DNA from 3 places in the Actinacidiphila polyblastidii genome. Region 1 is predicted to be linked to each of the others. Evidence: riboswitches for the same ligand, from Rfam matches in the RefSeq annotation. Region 1 holds a riboswitch; each other region holds the start of a gene.
The links. A riboswitch is a leader RNA that binds a small molecule or an ion and turns the genes downstream of it on or off. The one in region 1 is predicted to bind cyclic di-AMP.
Positions count from the first base shown of each region.

Region 2: linked by a shared signal. The riboswitch ahead of V2S66_RS17795 (C40 family peptidase) and the one ahead of V2S66_RS07275 (C40 family peptidase) in region 1 are both predicted to bind cyclic di-AMP.
Region 3: linked by a shared signal. The riboswitch ahead of V2S66_RS31755 (peptidoglycan DD-metalloendopeptidase family protein) and the one ahead of V2S66_RS07275 (C40 family peptidase) in region 1 are both predicted to bind cyclic di-AMP.

Region 1 is NZ_JAZEWV010000004.1:109,986-116,986, forward strand. Features, by position in the region: gene pcrA (DNA helicase PcrA) at 1-955, opposite strand, end outside; gene V2S66_RS07270 (C40 family peptidase) at 1,186-2,313, shown strand; cyclic di-AMP (ydaO/yuaA leader) riboswitch at 2,452-2,605, shown strand; gene V2S66_RS07275 (C40 family peptidase) at 2,613-3,650, shown strand; gene V2S66_RS07280 (class I SAM-dependent methyltransferase) at 3,739-4,533, opposite strand; gene V2S66_RS07285 (hypothetical protein) at 4,530-4,889, opposite strand; gene V2S66_RS07290 (C40 family peptidase) at 5,219-6,304, shown strand; gene V2S66_RS07295 (transglutaminase-like domain-containing protein) at 6,349-7,001, opposite strand, start outside.
Region 2 is NZ_JAZEWV010000013.1:50,380-57,380, forward strand. Features, by position in the region: gene V2S66_RS17785 (ATP-dependent Clp protease proteolytic subunit) at 1-333, shown strand, start outside; gene V2S66_RS17790 (hypothetical protein) at 340-660, shown strand; cyclic di-AMP (ydaO/yuaA leader) riboswitch at 1,033-1,201, shown strand; gene V2S66_RS17795 (C40 family peptidase) at 1,205-1,699, shown strand; gene V2S66_RS17800 (ABC transporter permease) at 1,727-2,605, opposite strand; gene V2S66_RS17805 (ABC transporter ATP-binding protein) at 2,673-3,572, opposite strand; gene V2S66_RS17810 (TetR/AcrR family transcriptional regulator) at 3,644-4,279, shown strand; gene V2S66_RS34535 (LysR family transcriptional regulator substrate-binding protein) at 4,292-4,840, shown strand; gene V2S66_RS17815 (ATP-binding protein) at 4,738-5,166, opposite strand; gene V2S66_RS17820 (helix-turn-helix domain-containing protein) at 5,462-6,331, shown strand; gene V2S66_RS17825 (DUF397 domain-containing protein) at 6,343-6,582, shown strand; gene V2S66_RS17830 (8-amino-7-oxononanoate synthase) at 6,599-7,001, opposite strand, start outside.
Region 3 is NZ_JAZEWV010000047.1:25,129-32,129, reverse strand. Features, by position in the region: gene V2S66_RS31770 (PucR family transcriptional regulator) at 1-503, opposite strand, end outside; gene V2S66_RS31765 (DUF4240 domain-containing protein) at 863-1,471, shown strand; gene V2S66_RS31760 (N-acetylmuramoyl-L-alanine amidase) at 1,444-2,118, opposite strand; cyclic di-AMP (ydaO/yuaA leader) riboswitch at 2,519-2,659, shown strand; gene V2S66_RS31755 (peptidoglycan DD-metalloendopeptidase family protein) at 2,672-3,967, shown strand; gene V2S66_RS31750 (MmyB family transcriptional regulator) at 4,052-4,945, opposite strand; gene V2S66_RS31745 (LuxR C-terminal-related transcriptional regulator) at 5,067-5,879, opposite strand; gene V2S66_RS31740 (helix-turn-helix domain-containing protein) at 6,031-6,645, opposite strand; gene V2S66_RS31735 (NAD(P)/FAD-dependent oxidoreductase) at 6,932-7,001, shown strand, end outside.

The sequences.
Region 1 (7,001 bases):
CCTCGTCGCCGGTGCCCACCAGCTCGCGGACCAGCGTGTACTGCGCGTGGTTGGTGTCCTGGTACTCGTCGACCAGGACGTGCCGGAAGCGCCGCCGGTAGTGCTCGGCGACGTCGGGGAACGCCTGCAGCAGGTTGACGGTGGTCATGATGATGTCGTCGAAGTCCAGCGCGTTGGCCTCGCGCAGCCGCGACTGGTAGAGCGCGTACGCCTCGGCGAGCTTCTTGTCGAAGGGGTTCTCCGCCTGGGCGGCGAAGGTCTCCTCGTCGATCAGCTCGTTCTTGAGGTTGGAGATCTTGGCGCTGAAGGACTTCGGCGGGAACTGCTTGGGGTCCAGGTCCAGGTCGCGCTGGCAGACCAGGGCCATCAGCCGCTTGGAGTCGGCCGCGTCGTAGATCGAGAAGGACGAGGTGAAGCCGAGCTTCTTGGACTCGCGGCGCAGGATGCGCACGCAGGCGCTGTGGAAGGTGGACACCCACATCGCGGCGGCCCGGGGGCCGACGAGCTGCTCGACGCGCTCCTTCATCTCACCGGCGGCCTTGTTGGTGAAGGTGATCGCGAGGATCGAGCCGGGGTGCACCTGGCGGGCGCCGAGCAGGTAGGCGATGCGGTGGGTGAGCACCCGGGTCTTGCCCGACCCGGCGCCCGCGACGATGAGCAGCGGGCCGCCGGCGTGCTGCACGGCCGCGGCCTGCTGCTCGTTGAGCCCGTCGAGCAGCTGCGCGGGGTCGGTGGCCGGGCGCGGCGCGCCGTCCCGGTAGTGGGCGTCGCGGACCGGGGGCGCGCCGTCGAAGCGGTCGCCGAACAGGTCGTGCGGGACGTCCTCGGGGGCCGGCAGGTCCGGGTGCGCGTCGTCCTCCGGCGGCGGCGCGCCCTCGGCGTCGGAGGGGCTGTGGGCCGGTCCGTGGGACGCGTCGAGTCCGGCGAGGAAGTGTTCGTCAAAGAGGCTGCTCATCGCCTCCCGATTCTAGGCGTCCGCACCGACACCGCGACGCCGTCCCGGCAAAGCCGGCCCCGGCCTCGCGGTAGCCCGATCGCCACCGTGCGTGACGACACGTCCGGTTCGGCGGAAGATGACGAAAAGGTATCGGGCCTATCGGACATCGCTCTTCCCTGCAACGGCGGGGTTTGGCTACGGTTCCGCACCAGCCGCTCCGGTCAGCGTCCGAGAGGAGTCCGTCCGTCATGGCGACGCACCGTAAGGCCCGTACCGCGCTGCTCGGCACCCCAGGCCCCCGCACGGCGGTCGGGATCACGACGGCGGCACTGGCGACCGTGACCCTCTTCGGGGAGAGCGCGAGCGCCACCCCGGCCCCCGCCGGGCCGGCGCAGCCGAGCATCGCCCAGGTGAAGGCGAAGGTCGACGGGCTGATGCACCAGGCCGAGGTGGCCACCGAGCACTACAACGGCGCCAAGGAGCAGACCGACCGGCAGAACGCCACGGTCGACAAGCTGCTCACCGCCGCCGCGCAGAAGACCCAGGCGCTGAACGACTCGCGCCGCACGCTCGGCCAGTTCGCCGCCGCGCAGTACCGCAACGGCGGCGACACCACCACCAGCCGCTACATGCTGGCCGACGATCCCCAGGCGCTGCTGGACCAGCTGCACCTGACCGACCTGATGAACCGGCGGCAGCGGGCCGCGGTCGAGACCTACCGCGTCCGGCAGGTCGCGGCCACGCAGCAGCGCGTCGAGGCGGCGAAGAGCCTGGCGACCCTCACCGCGCAGCAGGCGAAGCTGCGGACCGCGAAGCAGACCGTGCAGACCAAGCTCGGCGAGGCGCAGCACCTGCTCAACAGCCTCACCGCGCAGGAGAAGGCGCGGCTCGCGGCGCTGGCGGCCCAGCAGGAGGCCGAGGCGAAGGTGAAGGCCGCCGCGCTCGTCGCGCGGCAGAAGGCGGCGCGGGCGGCGGCCGTCAAGGCGGCCGCCGCCAAGGGCGCCGCTCCCCCGTCGACGAGCACCTCGTCGGTCGCGGAGCAGGCCATCGCCTTCGCGCAGCAGCAGATCGGCAAGCCGTACGTGTGGGGGGCGACCGGGCCCGGCTCGTTCGACTGCTCGGGGCTGACCCAGGCCGCGTACAAGGCGGCGGGCATCGACCTGCCGCGGACCACCTACGACCAGGTGGACGTCGGCACCCGGGTCTCCGAGGCCGACCTGCGGCCGGGCGACCTGATCTTCTTCTACAGCGACGTCAGCCACGTCGGCCTCTACATCGGCGACGGCAAGATGATCCACGCTCCGCACACGGGCACCGTCGTCAAGGTCGCGCCGATCACGGAAATGCCCTTCTACGCGGGAGTTCGCCCGTATTGAGCACCGGTGGGACGCCCACGGATCGTAAGATCACGGAGCGATCTCGGTCACATTGCGATCGAAACTTCCCAAGACTCACAGAAGTTGGCTACGGTAACCGGCTAGGTGACAGACCTTCCGCCGGGGAACGCCGGCAGCCTGCCGCCTCCGCTCAATCCGGCCGTGAGGCCGGAGCCGGGGACCCACTGCATTCCGGGGTGAATCGGGCCGGTGCCGCGAGGCGCAGGACCGTAGGGCGACCTTTCCCGTCCGAACCCGTCAGCTAACCCGGTCGGCGGTTCACGGAAGGAGTCGCCTCCTTGGCGTCGCACCGCAAGCCGCGCACCCGAATACTCGCCTCCGCCGCGCCGCGCGCGGCGGTCGGAGTCACCGCAGCGGCACTGGCGTCGGTCACCTTGATGAGCGAGAGCGCGAACGCGGCGCCCGCCAAACCCTCGATCTCCGAGGTCAAGAAGGAGATCGACACGCTCAACCAGCAGGCAGAGGTCGCGACCCAGCAGTACGACCAGGCGACGGAGCAGACCGCGCAGGCGCGCACCAAGGCCAACCAGTTGCTCACGCAGGTGGCCCAGAAGACCCAGAAGATGAACGAGACCCGGCGCGTGCTCGGGCAGTTCGCCACCGCGCAGTACCGCGACGGCGGGCTCGACCAGACCACGCAGCTGCTGCTCTCCGACGACCCGGAGCAGTTCCTCGAGCAGTCGCACATGCTCGACCGGCTCTCCAGCACGCAGGAGCAGGCGCTCCAGACCTTCAAGGTCCAGCAGGAGCAGGCCACCATCCAGCGGTCGCAGGCCACCGCGAGCCTCAACGAGCTGACCACCGCGCAGGGCAGGCTCGCCGCGCAGAAGAAGAACGTCGACGCGAAGCTCGCCGCCGCGCAGAAGCTGCTCAACAGCCTCAACGCCGAGCAGCGCAGGAAGCTCGCCGCGCTGACCCCCTCGACGGCCTCGGCGACCGCGCACTACACGTACAACGGCCCGGCGAGCGGCCGCGCCGCCGCCGCGATCCAGTTCGCCCTGGCGCAGCGCGGCAAGCCGTACGCCCGCGGCGCCACCGGCCCCGGCGCGTACGACTGCTCGGGCCTGACCCAGGCCGCCTACGCCGCGGCGGGCGTCAACATCGGCCGCACCACCTGGGACCAGGTCAAGGAGGGCGTCGCGGTCTCCGAGGCCGACCTGCGCCCCGGCGACCTCGTCTTCTTCTACTCCGGCATCTCGCACGTCGGCATCTACCTCGGCGGCGGCAATGTCGTGCACGCGCCGCACACCGGGGCGACCGTCGAGGTCGCCCCGATGAGCTGGATGCCGTTCGCGGCCGCGCGCCGCGTCGCGTAGCCCCCCGGCACGCGGGCGGAGCCCGGACCGGTCCACCCGGTCCGGGCTCCGTCGCGTCCGGCCGCCTGCGCGCGCCCTCGCGGGCGGCTCAGTGCAGCACCAGCAGGTCCATCACGCTGACCGCGGGCCCGGCCGGGTCGGCCGCGCGCAGCCGGGCGGCGCCGCGGGCGAACGCCGCGTCGTCCAGCGCCCGCAGCTTGGAGTCGGCGGCGCGGCTCAGCGTCCGCGCGTACGTGCCCACGTCCACCGCGTTGCGCTGGGCCAGCGGGCGCAGCGCGCGCCGCGCGAAGCCGGCCGTCGCGAAGGCGGCGACGACCTCGTCGACGGTCGGGTACGTGGTCTCGATGTCGCGCGCGGTCTCCGGGAAGAAGCGGACCCGGATGTCGCCGGCCGCCCGCCCGGGAAAGGCGTTGCGGATGAGCACCGGCGCGCCGGGCCGCAGCGCGCGCCGCAACTCCCGTGCGGCGGCGGCCAGATCGGGGATGTGGTGCACGACCGAGCCCAGCCAGGCGGCGTCCGCGCAGGCGTCGGGCACCGGCAGCGCGGCAGCGGTCCCGTCCAGCGGCTCGACGGCGCCCGGCAGTTCGGGGATGAGCGCGCGCATCGCCGGCGCCGGCTCGACGGCCAGCACCCGCACCCCGAACCAGTCGTGGAAGGCGGACGCGAAGCCGCCGGTGCCGGCGCCGACGTCCAGCAGCGTCATGCCGGGCGCGAGCGCGGCCTCCTCGGCGACGGCGGCCCGCCATTCGGCGAGGCCCTCGCGCGGGATCTCCCGGGCGCGGCGGTACTGCTCCGCGGTCGCGGCGTCGTAGCCGGCCGCCCGGTGCGCGGGGTCGGGGCGGGGCGCAGGGTCGGGGCGGGGAGTGCCGTCGGGGCGGCTCACGTCCACAGCACCGCGATGAAGATGTTCACGGCGGTGAGGGCGCCGACCGCGGCGAAGAGCCGGGTGTCCACGCGCTCCTCGTCGCGCTGGACGTACACCAGGCCCAGGATCACGATCAGCACGGCGAGCTTGACGCCGAGCTTGGCACTGCTCGGGTGGTGGTCGTCGGCGTGCGCGACGCCGACCAGGGCGACGCCGGTGACGAGCATGGTCAGCGCTCCGTAGAGCATCCCCGGCACGAACCGGACCTGCCCGCTCCTGTTGCCCATCACGGGGAGCTGGGTGAGGAAACCGCCGAGCAGCCCGGCTATCCCGATGATGTGCAGGCCGACAAACACGTTGAGGAGGGTGTCCATATCAGCTGACCCTAGCGACGCCCTTAGCACGCTCGCCGGGCCGGGGTGAGCGGACCGGCTGATCTGTCAGGTCGGGTGGGGATACGGGCGGGTCACCCGTCGAACGGCGGTCGGGAGCGGTCCCGCGGTGGACGAAAGACGGCAGTCCCGGTCTCCGTACCCGCGCCGCCGCCGGGTCAGGTTTAACGTCGCTCTCCAGGCGGCCACCCCTCATCGGGGCGCCCTTTCCGGGCAGCACGGCCGCCTCCGCCGAGGTCCGGCGGCGACCCGTCCCCCCGTGCGGGCGCCGCCGGACCCCCGGACCCCCTCCGGAAGGAGTGACGGCCGCCATGGCCTCACACAGTCGTCCGCCCGCACCGCGCGTCACCGTCCGCAGGGTCCACCGCACGGCCGTCACGCTGGCGCTCGCCTCGGCGGCGTCCGTGCCGCTGTTCGGCGCCGGCGCCGCGCAGGCCGAGCCGCGGCTCAGCCGGGCCCAGGTGCAGGCGAAGGTCGCCGAGCTGTACCGGGAGGCCGAGCAGGCCACGCAGGCGTACGACGGCGCCGCGCAGCGGGCCGACCAGGAGAGTGCGGCGGTGGACCGGCTGCAGGACGAGCTGGCGAGGAAGACCGCGCGGCTCAACGCGGCCCGCGACGCGCTCGGCACGGTCGCCGCCGCGCAGTACCGGGCCGGCTCGCTCGACCCGACGCTGCAGCTCGCGCTCGGCTCGGCGCCGCAGGACTACCTCGAACAGGCGGGCATGCTGCACCAGTTGGGCACCCGGCAGACCGCGGCGCTGGCCGACCTGGCCGCGCAGCGGCGCGACATCGCGCGGACCCGCGGCGAAGCGGCGGGCACCCTCGCGTCGTTACGGTCGGCGCAGGGGCAACTGGCCGCGCGCCGGCGGACGGTGCAGGACACGCTGGCCCAGGCGCAGGCGCTGCTCGCCTCGTTGCGCCCGGTCGACCGGGCCGCCGTCGCCGCCGCGGACACCGCTCCCGCGCCCTCCCACGGCGCCGCCGCCACCCGCGCCGCGACCCGCACGCCGCTGTCCGGCAGCCCCGCCGCGGCGGCCGCGGCCCCCTCCGCACGCGCCGCCGCGGCCGTCGCCTTCGCCTACCGGGCGCTCGGCCTGCCCTACGTCTGGGGGGCCACCGGCCCGAACGCGTACGACTGCTCGGGACTGACCCAGGCCGCCTGGAGGGCCGCGGGCGTCTCGCTGCCCCGCACCACCTACACCCAGATCGACGCCGGCGCCCGGATTCCCGAGTCCCGACTGCGCCCCGGCGACCTGGTGTTCTTCTACTCCGGCATCTCGCACGTCGGCCTCTACATCGGCGACGGCCGGATGATCCACGCCCCGCACCCCGGGGCGCCGGTGCGGGTCGCCCCGATCTCCGAGATGCCCTTCGCCGGCGCGACCCGCCCCGCCTAGCCGCGCCTCACAGAAGCTCCGCCGTACGCCGGCCCCGCGCCACGTCAGCGCAGGGTGACGTGGCGCGGGCCGGCCAGCGGGGCCAGGGACAGCACGGTGCGCGGCGTGCGCAGGCCGTCCTCCTCGGCGAACATCGCGCGGGCGGCGGCGAAGGGCACGTCGCCCGCGACGATCGCGGCGGCCCGGTCGTAGAGGCCGCGCACCTCGTCCGTCAGCTTCGCGTCGCCGTCCGCGCCGGCGTCGCCCGCGTCGAAGGCGCCGGCGCCCCAGACGTCCCACAGCAGCGTCTCGACCTTGTTGAGGAAGGCGAGGTCGAGCCGGACGTTCCCGGCCACGAACCACGCGCCGATCATCGGCGCCTCGGGCAGGTTCAGCCCGAAGGACGCCGGGTCGGCCTGACCCGCCCGGATGCGGTGCCATGCCTCGCCCGCGACCAGGAAGCGGTCGCGCGGCACGTCCGCCGGGTCGAAGTCCACGGGGTAGCGCTCGGGGTCGGCGAGCTGCGGGTCGGCCAGCCGCCAGGCGCCGCGCTCCTCGTCCCAGAACTCGGTGACCACGTGGTCCCAGTGGAAGCCGGTCGCGTCGAAGTAGTCGGCGAACCCGGAGCGCATCCGGGCCGGAACGCCCAGGTGCCGCAGCATCGAGACGTGCAGCAGGGTGAAGTCCCGGCAGATCCCGACGAAGCGGTCGCCGAAGT
Region 2 (7,001 bases), on a different contig from region 1:
GCCGCCTCCGCGGCGGCGGTGCTGCTGGCGGCCGGCGCGCCGGGCAAGCGGATGGCGACGCCCGGCGCCCGTGTGCTCATCCACCAGCCGTCGCTCGGCGACGTGGTCCAGGGCGACGTCTCGGACCTGGAGATCCAGGCCGACGAACTGCTGCGCACCCGGGAGCGGTTGGAGACGCTGCTGACCCTGCACACCGGCCAGGACGCGGAGCGGATCAGCGCCGACATCGAGCGCGACAAGGTCTTCGACGCCCAGGCGGCCGTCGACTACGGGCTGGTGGACCGGCTGACCACCAGCCGCAAGGCCAACCCCGTCCCGTACGGCCTGCGGTGACCCGCGGTGGTGCCCGAACTCCCCCCGCTGCCCGCACTGACCCGCTCGGAGGGCGAGCTGGTCGACTGCTACCTGGAGGTCGTCGACCTGCTGGGCCGGATCAACCCCTCGCGCACCACTGACACTTACGCGGCGCTGCGGGCCGCCCAGGCACTCGTGGGCCGCGCCGCCGCGCTCAAGGACGCGTTGACCGTGATGCACCTGCGCGGCGAGACCGACCTGCACCACGGCACGCTCGCGCGGGCGCTGCGCGTGCTGGACGGCGAACGCCGGTCGGGCCTGGTGACGGTGCTCCCCGAGCCCGCGGCGCCCCCGCCGGATCTCTGAGAGCCGCTCAGAATCCGTGCCCTGCCGAGCATCCGTCACCGTCCGGATGCGACACGCCCGACACGCGGCGCGAGTTGATCAGTCCGTTGGCGGTACGGAACAGGCCCTGACTTTCGCGCCCGGAATTGCGCGTGTCCTCTGGACCTGTCGGATCATCACCTCATCTCGCCTGGTCAGCGACGTGCCATGGGGGCCGGAGAGCGTCACCGCAGCGTCTGTTCACTCGGATAGGTGAAACGTGACGAGACTCACACCGCGCGTTTTCAGCGCCGCATCGGCCGGTTCCGTGCGTAACCATCCGTGGTGACGACAAGCCCCCGTCGCCGTGACGGGGCGATCCGCGCGGACGCCCAGTCCTGCCGACGCGGCGGATGTCAGGTCGACACGAGTGCAACGGCAGGAGCGGAGGACCCAGCACGACGGGGCGGGTCCGGAGCCGATCCGGACCGCCCCTTGGGGTGAAGCCGCAGTTCCGCGGCCGGGCATCTTCGCCTGCTCGAACCCGACAGGTCATCCTTCGCAGGCTGACGACGAAGGGTTGCGCATGACCGCGGTCCGCCGTTCCTGTCATCCGGCCCGCACACGGCTGTCCCGGCTCGGCGCCGCCTCGGTGCTGACCGCCGCGGCTGTGGCGGTGCCGTCCCTGCTGCCGGGGTCCGTGCAGTCCGCCGAGGCGGCCACGCTGGCCGTCAAGGCGCTCAACGTGGCCGCGTCGAAGAGGGGCGCGCCCTACCAGTGGGGCGCCACCGGGCCCTACCGGTTCGACTGCTCGGGGCTGACCCTCTACTCGTTCAAGAGCGCGGGCAAGGCGCTGCCACGGACCGCGGCGGCCCAGTACAACAGCACCCGGCACGTCACCGCGGGCTCCCGCCGGGTGGGCGACCTGGTGTTCTTCCACACCGGACGGTCCGGTGCGTCCGTCTACCACGTCGGGATCTACGCCGGCAGCGGCCGCATCTGGCACGCGCCCAGGACCGGCGCCCGGGTCCGGCTGGAGAAGATCTGGACCGGCGACGTCTGGTACGGGCGGGTCGGGTGAGCCGGCCGGCCCGGTCGCCGGGCGGCGTCATACGGCCAGCGCGCGCCCCCAGCCGCGGCTGACCCGCCAGGCCGCGACGGCGCCGGTGGCGGCCGCGACGCCGAGCAGCACGGAGGCGCACACGAGCGTACGGCCGGTGTCGCCCTCGGCGGCGTGGCGCAGCCCGTCGGCCGCCCAGTAGCCGGGGGACGCGGGGCTGACCGCGCGCACCCAGCCGGGCAGCGTGGACAGCGGCACCAGCGCGCCGCCCAGCGTGGTGAGGACCAGCGCGCCGATGTCGAAGACCGCGGACAGCTGGCCGTAGCTGCGCACCACCAGTCCCGCGGCGGTGCCGATGCCCAGCAGCGCCAGGCCCCAGGCGGTGCAGGCCAGCACCAGCAGACCGGGCGCGGCGACGGGCATCCCGAAGACGAGCGCGCCGAAGACGAGCACCACCGTCTGCTGGAGCGCCAGCACGCCGAGCACCGGCACCGCCTTGCCGAGCAGCAGCTCGGCGGGGCGCGCCGGGGTGCAGCGCAGCCGGTCCCAGGTGCGCCACGCGCGCTCGGACAGGATCGAGGACCCGACGATCGACAGGGCCAGCAGCGAGAACGTCACCAGCGAGCCGACCACCGCGTCCGCGGTGCCGCTCGGCCCCCGCGCGGCCTCGTAGAGCGGGCGCAGCGCGAGCAGCAGGATCAGCGGCATCACCAGCCGGCCGATCAGCGGGCCGGGTTCGTGCAGCAGCACGGCGGTGTTGTGCCGGATCAGCACGGACGTCCGCAGCGCGGCGTCCCGCCACGCCGCCGTGCGCCGGTCCCGGCCGAGGTCCCCCTCCCGGTCTCGGTTCCGGACGTGGTCCCGACGGGCGTCCCGGTGCTCCTTCCGCGGCTCGGCGGCGCGGACCGGGCTGGTGTCGACACGCATGAGCAGTCCCCTATCGAGTGAAGCGGCGGTCGCGCCCGGACGTCCGGCACGCGGACCCGCGCGTCCGTCAGCCGGCGGGCTGGGCGAGGGCGGCGTACAGGTCGTCGAGGTCGGGGCGGCGGACGTCGACGGTGAGCGGCGCGTAGCCGCAGGAGAGCAGTGCGGCGAGGTCGGCCGGCGGGTCGAAGGTGGCGACGCGCAGCGCGTCGTCTCCGTCCTCGCGAGTGCGGGGGCGCAGGGCGTCGGTGAGCCGCGGCCTGGTCCGCGCGGGGTCCAGGGTGATCCGGATCTCCCCCGGCAGGTCGGCGGTGAGCGCCGCGCGGTCGCCGCGCGCCACCACCCTGCCGTCCCGTGCGACCACCAACGTGGCGTCCAGGTCGACCAGTTCGGGCAGGTAGTGAGTGGTGTAGAGGACGGCCGCGCCGGCGGCGGCGCGCGCCCGTACGGCCGTGAGCAGCGCCTGCCGGGTCTGCGGGTCGGCGCCCGCCGTCGGCTCGTCGAGCAGCAGCAGGCGCGGTGCGCCGACCATCGCCGACGCCGCCTGCGCGCGCCGGCGCTGGCCTCCCGAGAGCACCGCGCACCGCCTGTCGAGCACGTCGCCGAGCATCAGCTCCTCGGCGACGGTGGCCACCGCCCGGCGGGCGGCCGCCCGCCGCAGCCCGGCGAGCCCGGCGAAGAGCCCCAGGTGCTCGCGGACCGTGACGGTCGGATAGAGCGCCAGCTCCTGGGGCGCCACGCCCAGCAGGGCGCGGGCGGCCCGCGGTTCGCGCAGCGCGTCGACGCCGCAGACCGTGACGGCGCCCGCCTCGGGCCTGACCAGTCCGGAGACGACCTCCACCAAAGTGGTCTTCCCCGCGCCGTTGTGCCCGATCAGGCCGGCGATCTCACCCGGCGCGACCTCGACACCGAATCCGTCGAGCACCCGCCGGCCGCCGTAGCTCTTCACCAGCCCCTCGGTCCTCAGCATCCGTCCTCCCCTGCCTGGAATCCGCCGGTCCAGTAAATGATCTACACTGTAGAGATCTACAGTGTAGAGCCATGAGCGGGAAACGGGAAGAGATCCTGGACGCGGCCCTGGCCATCGCCGACGAGCGCGGGCTCGGGGCGGTGTCGATGCGCGCCGTGGCGCAGGCGGTGGGCGTCACACCGATGGCGCTGTACCCGCACGTGAAGGACAAGGCGGGGCTGCTGGACGCGATGCTGGGCCGGCTGCTCGCCGGGGTCTACGCGGCCGCCCCCGCGATGGCCGGCGACACCGGCTGGCGGGAACGGCTGCGCGTGTTCGCCTTCACCGCGCGCTCCCTGTCCGTCGGCCACCCCTGGGTCGCGAGCCTGGTCTTCTCCCGGCCCGCGGTCACGGCCGACGCGGTCACCACCATCGACCTGCTCTACGGCGCGCTGCTCGACGCCGGCGTCCCGCCCGCCCAAGTGCCGCGGCTGGAACGCCTGGTGGGCACCTTCGTGCTCGGCTGGATCGCCTCGGAGTCCGGCGGCCGGTTCGGTCCGGGCGGGACGGACCCGCGCGGCCGCCGCGGCCGGCTCCACCAGGGCCCGCTGCCCGGCCACGAGGCGCTCGCCACCTGGCTCGAGCGCCCGGTCGACTGGGACGCCGAGTTCGAGGCCGATGTCGCCGACCTGGAGCGGCTCGTGGAGTCGGTCGCGGCCAGGGGCTGAGCGCCCGGCGGCGTGCGGACCGGTCGCGCCGGCCGGCGCGGCAGGGCATCGGCCGGGTCACCGCGGCGGCGCCAAGTCGCCTGCCAGGAGTCGAGCCGCTGCTGGTCGAGGGCCCGGTACCGATCACCGCGCCCGGCCACGCGCTGTCCGCGGACCCGCTGCCGCTGCGGTGGCCGGAACTCGACGGGCAGCCACTGGGTCAGCAGCCCCGCGGCGTACCCGAACCGGCGGGCCGTCGAGGCGGCGCTGCGGGCGGCGGGGGTGGGCATGCCGGTGGTGTGCGGGACGCCCGCCTACGTGACGGTGTGCGCGCTGGTGGGCGCCGGTCCGGGGGCCGGGCTGGTGCCGCGGATGGTGGCCGGGGACGCCGCGGTGGCGCCGGGCGTGCGACCGCTGGCGCCACCGGGCCTGCACCGGACGATCGCCCCGGCGTGGCGGCCGCAGGGCGGCCGCTGCGGTCACGGCACCGGAACCGCCCAGGGAATCATGATCCACACGGTCTTGCCGCCGTCCGCGGTGGGCGTGACCTCCACCCGGCCGCCGGACTCGCAGGTGAGGTGACGGACGATCACCATGCCCCGTCCGTTGTCCTGGCGGGTTGTCGGGGGCAGTGGCTGCGGGCGCCGGGGATGGCTGTCGGTGACGCCGACGCGCAGTTCCTCCGAGCGTTCGAGCCGGACCTCGACGGTGAAGTTCGGGGAGAGCCCCGAGGTGTGCAGCACGGCGTTGGTGGCCAGTTCCGACACGATGAGGCGTACCGAGTCCACGGCCGGCGAGTCGGGCCGCAGGCCCCAGTCGACAAGCACCGCGCACACGTGCCGGCGGGCGGCGGTGACCGACGCGGGTTCGCTCGGCAGCGTGATGGAGGCTTCCTGGAGATCTGCCATGGCGACGCTGTTCCCTTTCCCGCCGTGACCGGACTCCGGTGCGAGCACGCAAGGTGCGGGGCGGGCCCGCGAGCGGCTGATTCGCGCCAGAGTGCCACCCATCGTGCCGCCATTGCGCGGTATCCACACCGCAATGCATATATCTGTCGCTCAAAACGGTGAACTCTGCCACGTGGATACGGATTTGGTCGGCACAATGGCGTACCGCCCCCGCAAGAGCACGCGGCGGTCCCGGACGGGGGGATCGTGGCCGGTGGGCGGACCGACCGCAGAACTGCAGGAGGGGCGAGGAAGCATGGACGGAGTCCCCGCCGTACGCCGGCGCAGACTCGGCGAGGAGTTGCGCCGGCTGCGTGATCTGGCGGGTCTCACCAGTGGTGAGGCCGCCGGGCACGCCGGCTGGCACCAGTCGAAAGTCAGCCGGATCGAGACCGGCCGCAGCACGGTCACCGCGCAGGACGTGACCCTGCTTCTCGACCTGTACGGGGTGCGCGACCGGGCACTGCGCGACCTTCTGGCCACCCTGGCGGGACGCGGCAGCAGCCGCGGCTGGTGGCACGACTTCCGGGACGTGCTGCCGGTGGAGTACCGGGACTTCATCAGCCTGGAGACCGGCGCGACCCGCGCCAGGTCGCTGGAGAACAGCGTGGTCCCCGGCCTGCTGCAGACCCCGCAGTACGCCAGGGCGCTGACCCGGGACGTGATGCCGCAGCTGGACGAGCCGGCGGTGGCCGCGCTCGTCGACGTACGGACCGCGCGGCAGGCGGTGCTGCGCCAGGACCCGCCGCTGGAGCTGTGGGCGGTGCTCGACGAGGCGGTGCTGCGGCGCGGTGTCGGCGGCTCCGAGGTGATGGACGATCAGCTGCGACGGCTCCAGGAGGCAGCGGAACTGCCGCACGTCCACGTGCAGGTGCTGCCGTTCTCCGCCGGCGGGCACATGGGAGTGACGAATTCTTTCGTCATCTTCTCATTTCCGCGCATTGCCGATCTGGATGTTGTCGTTGTCGACCATTTGACGAGTAGTCTCTACGTCGACCGGAAAGAGGACGTCGCGGCGTACACCGCCGCGTTCACCAGATCGCGTACCCGTGCCCTTCCGCGGGAGGAATCGGCCGCGAAGATCGCGGAGATCCGCCTGCAGTTGCCCGCCGGGCGGCGCACATAGGAGGAGACAGCATGGCGAGCACGCCCGGCCCGCTTTCCGCCGCGGCAATTTCCGGCACGTCGCTTTCCGGAGCGACATGGCGGCGCAGCAGTTACAGCACGGCGGCGAACAACTGCGTGGAGACCGCACTGCTCGGATCCGGGCGGCTGGCGGTGCGCGACTCGAAGGACCCGTCAGGGCCCGCGCTGCTGTTCTCCGCGGACGCCTGGACGGCCTTCGTGAGGGCGGTGTCCGGGGACGGCGTGTCCTGACCGCGGGACCGGCCCCTCATCGCGCCGCGGTCGGCGCCGTCTCGACGACGGTGCCGACCGCCGCCGCGATCTGGGCGTCGGTCAGGTCGCAGCGCGCGGTGAGCCGCAGCCGGGAGATGCCGTCGGGCACCGACGGCGGCCGGAAGCAGCCGACCACGAGGCCCCGGTCACGGCAGGCCGCCGCCCAGCCGACCGCGGCGTCGGGCGAGGGCGCGCGGACCGACACCACGCAGGCGTCGGGCGCGGTCGCGTCCAGGCCCGCCTGCGTCAGCCGCCGGTGGAAGTCCTGGGCCACCGAGCGGGCCCGCGCGGCGCGTTCCGGCTCGCGGCGCAGCAGCCGCAGCGCGGCGAGCGCGGCGCCGGCCGCGGCGGGGGCCAGGCCGGTGTCGAAGATGAAGGTGCGGGCGGCGTTCACCAGG
Region 3 (7,001 bases), on a different contig from region 1:
GTGTGCATGTCCCGCGCGGTGCGGGCGAGTTCCAGCTCCGCGGTGTGGTAGCCGGCGATCACGTGGCGTTCCATCGCGCCCGCGTGCCGGTCGAAGTGCAGCAGCGCGTCCAGGAGCACCGCGTCCGGCACGCCGGCCGCCCTGCCCCGGTCCACCGCGATCCGCAGCGCCCGCACCCGGCCCGCCTGCACGCCGTGCAGCAGCGCGGTGAGCGGCACGCCCTGCTCGGCCCGGTCGGCGCCGAGCCGCGCCGCGACCGGGTCCTCGGCCGGCGGCTCGCTGCCCGGCCGCTCGAACCCGCGCAGCCCGGAGGCGAGCAGCACCTCCACATGCCGCCGGTTCTCCGCCACCGGCAGCCGCGCGACCTCGGGCGACGTCCGCGCCGCCGCCGTCACCTCCTCCAGCACCGCCGGGTCCGCGACCATCCGCCGCAACACCTCCGCCAGCGCGTCCCGGTCCGCCGACCCGCCCGACGCCGGCTCCGCCGGCGGCACGTCCCGCATCGTCGGCCTCCGAGGACAGAACACCGGCCCCTCCGGCCGGTCGGTCACCGACCGTAACAGACACCCGCGGGACCGCCCCGGCGGTTCGGCGGGGTGCGCCGCGGGCCGCGAGCGTCGAACGGGCCGCGGCGCGGTCTCAGCGCCGAGCGGGCCGGGTGCGCCCGCTGAACGGCCACCGGGGCGGCCAGCCTGCGTACTGCTGGCCACCGCGGCGCGGCCCCCGGCCGAGAGGCCGGGAGGGCGCAGGGCGCTCAGCGTGCCGCGGGCGCGACCTCCTTGCGCGGGCCCGCGCAGCGGGTTCGCGTCCGCGGAGTGAAATTCAGCGGAGGGGTTCATGGGCCCCTGGCATAGTCGGCGGCATGGAGACGGGACCTCTCTGGACTCTGATGGCGGACGTCCGCCGGCTGGGGCTCACGGGCGGGCGGCGGGACGCCTGGCTGCGTGAGGCGCTCCTCGAACTGGGGCCCGGCGGGCTCGCCCGGTTCCAGGCGGGGCTGGACGACGCGCTCGCCGAGGCGTTCACGTGGAACCTGTGGGCGGCGGCCGACCGCCTCTTCGGCGGCTGGTGCTCCGACGACGCCTTCGCGTACTTCCAGCGGTGGATGGTCGGCCTCGGCCGGCCGGTGTTCGAGGCGGTGGTGGCCGACCCGGACGCCCTCGCGCACGTGCCGCAGGTGCGGGCGCTGGCCGGCCGGCCACGGCACGCGTGGGGCGGTGACGCGCCGCAGTGGCCGTCGCTGCCCGACCTGGCGCCGGCCGCGCACGCGCGGCTGACCGGCGCGCCGGAGGACGCCTTCCACGCGGCGGTGGCCGCGCTGCGCACCCCCGCCGCGCCGGCCGCCGCGCCGAGCGGCCGGCGCTGGAGCGCCGTGGACGAGTCCGAGGCGGTGCGCAGGCTGCCGCGCCTGGCGGCGCTGTTCCCGCTGCCGGAGGGCGGCGCTCAGGTCCCGTTGACCAGCCGGATGTAGCGCACCCAGTCCCAGTTGGGCCCGGGGTCGGTGTGGTCAGTGCCGGGCACCTGGGAGTGCCCGATGATGTGGTTGCGGTCCTTGGGGATGCCGTACTTGGTGCAGATCTCGGCGGTCAGCGCGGCGGACGCGTGGTACATCGCGGTGGTGAACCAGGACGCGTCGTCGACCCAGCCCTCGTGCTCGATGCCGATGCTGCGGGTGTTGTAGTCCCAGTTCCCGGCGTGCCAGGCGACGTCGTGCTCGCGTACGCACTGGTCGACGGCCCCGTCGGCGGACCGCACCACGTAGTGGGCGGCCGCGGCGTGCGCGGGGTTCTTGAAGAGGCTGATGGTGTCGGCGAAGGTCTCCTGCGTGACGTGGATGACCACCAGGTTGATCGGATAGGTCGAAGGGCGGTTGGCCGCGGTGTAGTTGGCGGTGCTGGCCGGCGCCCAGGTCGCGGACGGGTAGTCCACGGTCGCGGCGGCCGCGGTCCCGCGGCCCGACCACAGCTCGCCCGACAGGCCCGCGGTGGCGGCCGCGCCGAGGGCCAGGCCGCCGCGCAGCAGGCTGCGCCGCGAGGCCGCGCCGGCCGGCCCGTTCGGGTCGGGTGGGCCGGACGCCGCGCGGCCGGACGGAAGTCGGGGACGGTCGGGACGTGCCATGGCGGGCTCCCTGGGAGGCGGAGTGCGGTCGAGTGCATGACAAGAACGTCGGGCCCGCCCATCGTGGAGCCGACGCCCGTGGCCTGCCAAGCGGTTCGCGAATTGGCAGAGGTCCAGACCCCTGGCGCCCATCCGCGCGCCGCCGGCCCGTCGCCGCGCCGGCAAGCGGAATCCGCGTCCACTCGCTCACCGACGGTAGTCGCGCGCCATCCCTCTGATAACGACTGACACACGTTCACATTACCGGCCGGCCACTTCAGGTGACCGCTTTACTCCGGATGCGCCATGCCCGCCCGATTGGTTCCCGTGGCCAACTCCCTGATTCGGCTTGGAAAACGCCTCCACCTCTATTAACGTTCGATAACGCAGCGCGGTCGTCACCACCGCCGTCAGAGGCGGCACCGTGCGCTTGCCGAATCCCGTCCGCGGGAACCGGGGACCCGAGAAACTGGGGTGAATCGGGTGGCCGCGAGGCCGTCCGTAGGAGACCTTCCTGCTCCGAACCCGTCAGCTAACCCGGTAGGCGAGAGGGAAGGAAAGGAGTGCGCCCGCCGTGGCGTCGAACCAGCCTGCCTACGCACCCGCGCCTGTCCGTGGCGCGACGGGGACGACCGAAGAACCCACCGGCGCCGACCAGGGCTTCACGCCCTTCGGGTCATACCAGCCTGACCTGCGGCCGCAGCCGCAGCCCGAGCGCCAGTCGCAGCCGCAGGCCCAGGCGCACTCGCAGGTCCAGGCCCATGCCCCGGCACCACCGCAGTTCGCGTCGCAGCCGCACGCCCAGCCGCAGCCGGAAGCCCACCCGCTCGCCCAGCCGCAGCCGCAGCCGCAGCCGGCGCCCGCCGCGCCGGCCGAGTCCGAGTCCGCGCCCGGCCCGCAGCCCGAGTTCGCGTCCGCCGCGCAGACCCCGACCCGCCTGCCCCGCCAGCGCCACGTCGCCCGCGGCGGCACCGTCCTCGGCATGGCGGCGATAGCGGCGGTCGGCGCGGCCGGCGTCGCGGCGGCGGCCGCACCGGTGGCCCCCGCCCCGGCGGGCGGACCCGTACCGGTCTCGGCGCCCGACCGCGCGCCCGAGCCCGAGCCGCTGCCTCCGCACGCGGTCGTCCCGGCCGCCGCCGCCGCCGCCGTCCCGGTCGCCGCGGCGGCAGGCGACCCGCAGCCGGCGGACGCCGGGGATCGGTCAGCCGCCGCCGCGCCCGCCGCCGCGACGCCCACTGATCCCGGTGAGGCGCTGCGCGCCCGGATCATCGGCCAGGCCGTCGCCCAGCGCGAGGCGGCCGCGCAGGCCGAGCGGGACGTCGCGGCCAAGGCCGCCGCGGCGCAGGCCGCACGCGAGGCCGCCGCGCAGAAGGTGCGCGAGCAGGCGGCCGCGGCGAAGGCCGCCGCGCAGGCGCAGGCGCGGGCCGACGCGCAGGCCGCCGCCGACGCGGACGCCGAGCGGCGGGCGCGGATCGCCGCCTCGTACATCAAGCCGGTCGCCTCCTACACCCTCACCAACTCCTTCGGCGAGGTCGACCCGTGGTCGAACCTGCACACCGGCCAGGACTTCACCGCGCCCACCGGCACCCCCGTGCACGCCGTGCACAGCGGCACGGTCACCTCGGCGGGCTGGGCGGGCGCGTACGGCTACCGGGTGGTGCTGACCCTGGCGGACGGCACCCAGCTCTGGTACTGCCACCTGTCGACCATGGTGGCCACCGAAGGGCCCGTCACGACCGGTGAGACGATCGGCCGGGTCGGTGCGACCGGCAACGTGCCGGCGCCGCACCTGCACCTGGAGGTCCGCCCCGGCGGCGCGGCCCCCGTCGACCCGGTGCCGTGGCTGCTGGCCCACGACGTGGCCGTCTGACCCGCCGGGCTCCGGCCCGGCTCCCCCGCTCCGGCGGTCCTGGCGGCTCCCCCCCCGTTGTCAGGACCGCCGGTCCCGCCCCGGTCAACCGCCGGACGCGCAGCCGCCCGGCGGGCAGCCGGCGGCAGGCGGCCGGGGGAGCGGCCCCGCCGCCGGCGCCGCCAACGGCGGCTGCGGCAAGGGGCGTTCGCCTCGGTCGAAGAGCACGAACATCAGCCGTCCGCCCGGCACCCCGATCGGCCCGGCCGCGCACAACGTCGCCCAGCCGAGGCCGAGTTCGGCGTGCAGCAGCGGCCGTGAGCCCTCGGCACGCGGTCCCATGTACTCCGTCGTCGGCGTCTCGTACGCCGCCCCGACCAGCGGATCACGCCGCGCGTCGGCCTGGAGCAGCGCCAGCGTCCTGTTGTGCGGGTTCGCCGCGACGGCCGCCCTCAACTGCGGTACCAGCAGCGGCAGCCAGCTGTTCCGCCAGTCCACCAGGGTGGTCCTGGCCTGCGGGTGCAGCAGCATCCAGCGCATCGTGTTCCCGGGCACCTCGCGCCGCGGGAACATCCGGGTCAGCGGCTCGTTGTAGGCCACCAGGTCCCACGCCACGTCGTTGACATATGCCATCTCGCAGGTGGCGCGCAGCACGCGCTCCCACGGCCGCGGCACCGCCGTGCCCAGCCGCGGGTCCAGCGGATACGCAGGCGGCAGCCCGGTCGCGTAGAAGACCACCGCCTCCCACTCGTGGTCGTCCAGGTGCAGGATGCGGGCGATCGGCGCGAGCAGGTCGGTGCCGATCCGGGCGAGCTTGCCCCGCTCCAGATAGCCGTACTTGTGGTCGGGCCAGCCCAGCAGCCGCGTCATGTGCTCGTGGGTCAGCCCCGTGACCTTGCGGCCGCGCGGGTCGGCGCGCGGCGCCAGGCCGAGTTCGGCCGGGTCCACGCGCGCGCGGGCCCGCGCCAGCAGGGTCTGCAGGGCTTGGCGGTTGCGCATCTCGGTTCCCCTGGAGCGGCGCCCGCGCGCCAGCGGGCGCGTAGGGCGTGCTTGGTCGTACCGGACGTGCGCCCCGAGGACGGAGGGGCGCGGGTACGTACGAGAGAGTACGCGGCCGGGGTCAACGCCTCTGCGGGCCGTCCAGCCCGATCAGGAGGTCCCACTCGTGCGCGCCGTCGCCGGGGGCGAGCTGCCGGGCGAGCTTGAAGCCGAGTTCGAACCGGCTGGCCGCGCCGAGGCGATCCATCAGCGCCTCCGCCACGCCGGCCACGGTGGCCCGGTCGACGCCGAGCCGTTCGGCGATCGACGCGTCGTCGTGCCCCTGCGTCATCAGCTGTGTCACCGCCAGCTCCCGCAGGTCCAACGCGGCTCGTGGCGTGGGGAGTCGGACCCCGTCGAAGGGTGTCGCGCGCTCCCAGTACGTCTCGTAGATCGACGCCAGCGACCGCACCAGCATCGAGCGGCTGATCCGCAGCATCGTCGACGACGGCCGGCCGGCCGGCAGGCAGACCGTGTGCCCGTCGAAGATCATCATGTCGTGGGCGATGGTGTCCACCAGCCCGACGAGCACCCCGGCGTCGGTCAACGCCCCCAGGTAGTCGACGTGTTCGGGCGTGGACAGCACCGCCCTGGGATACATCACCCGGACCCGCACGCCGCGTTGCACCAGCTCGCTGCCCATGGCCAGCGCGGCGGAGCCGGCCGGCACGGCCGCCCGGTGCAGGTTGTCGGCGGACACCCGCAGGGTGGACATGTTGTCCCGCAGCGCGTCGCTGCACCGCTGCCGGCCCGTGAACTGCTCGATGACGTCGGGCGGCGGCGGCCCGGCCTGCGGCCGTACGGTTCCGCCGCGCGCGTCGTGGGCGCCGTGCGTCTCGTGCGTCTCGTGCGCGCCGCGCGCGCCGTTCCCGCCGTGCCGCGATTCGGACGTCATCCGCCTGGCCTCCGACCCCTCATGCACAGAGTGTTACAGCGCTATCACCGCTTTTCCAGGGTTAATCCTTCGAGGGAATCAATCGGTGGGAACGGTTTATTCCGGTCGGCCCTCGCCCGCGCCGCTGACCTGCGCCGCGCGGTCCCTCCGGTCAGGAGGGACCGCGCGGGTCCGGGGTCGCGTCCGAGGGTGCGTCCGGTGACGCGTCCCGCGAGGCGTCCCGGGGCGAGGGCTTGGCCCGCACGTGCATCCGCTCGCCCTGCGCGCCGTACAGGCTCAGGTACTCCACCGGCGTGGGGCCCGCGTTGCCGAAGCCGTGCGGGGTGCGTGTGTCGAACTCGGCCGCCTCGCCCGCCGTCAGGACCAGGTCGTGGTCGCCGAGCGCCAGCCACAGCCGGCCGGAGAGCACGTACAGCCACTCGTAGCCTTCGTGGGTGCCCTGCTCCGGCCGGGCGGCGGCGCCCGATCCGGTGCGCGCGGGCATGATGTGCTTGAAGGCGTGCATGCCGCCGAGATGGCGGGTCAGCGGCACGATCGTCTGCCCGTGCCGGGTGATCGGCCGCGGGTAGACGCGCGGATCGCCGGTGGCGGGCGCGCCGACCAGCTCGTCCAGCGGCACGTGGTACGCCCGTGCGAGTGGCAGCAGCAGCTCCAGCGTGGGGCGGCGCTGCCCCGACTCCAGCCGGGACAGCGTGCTCACCGAGATGCCGGTGCTCTCGCCGAGCTGCGCGAGGGTCATGCCCGTCTCGCGGCGCAGGGCGCGCAGGCGCGGTCCGACGGCGGTCAGGACGCCCGCGACGTCGCCCTGGACGCCGGCGCCGCCGCCCGCCTCGCCGTGCGCGTGGCCCGCCGCGGGACCGCGGGCACCCCCCGAGCCACTGCCGGGACCACCGCCGGAGCCCCTGCCGGGACCACCGCCGGGACCGCCGCTCGCCATGCCGCCACCGCTGCCGTACCGCTTCACCGTCACCCCTCCATTTGCCGACCCGGCAAGAAGGTTTGTCAATCCGGCGAGACTCCGGCGAGTCTTCGGAACGGAACGGAGGACACCCATGGAGAAGCCGGATTCCTACGACGTCATCGTCGTCGGCGGTGGCGCCGCCGGGCTCAGCGGCGCGCTCA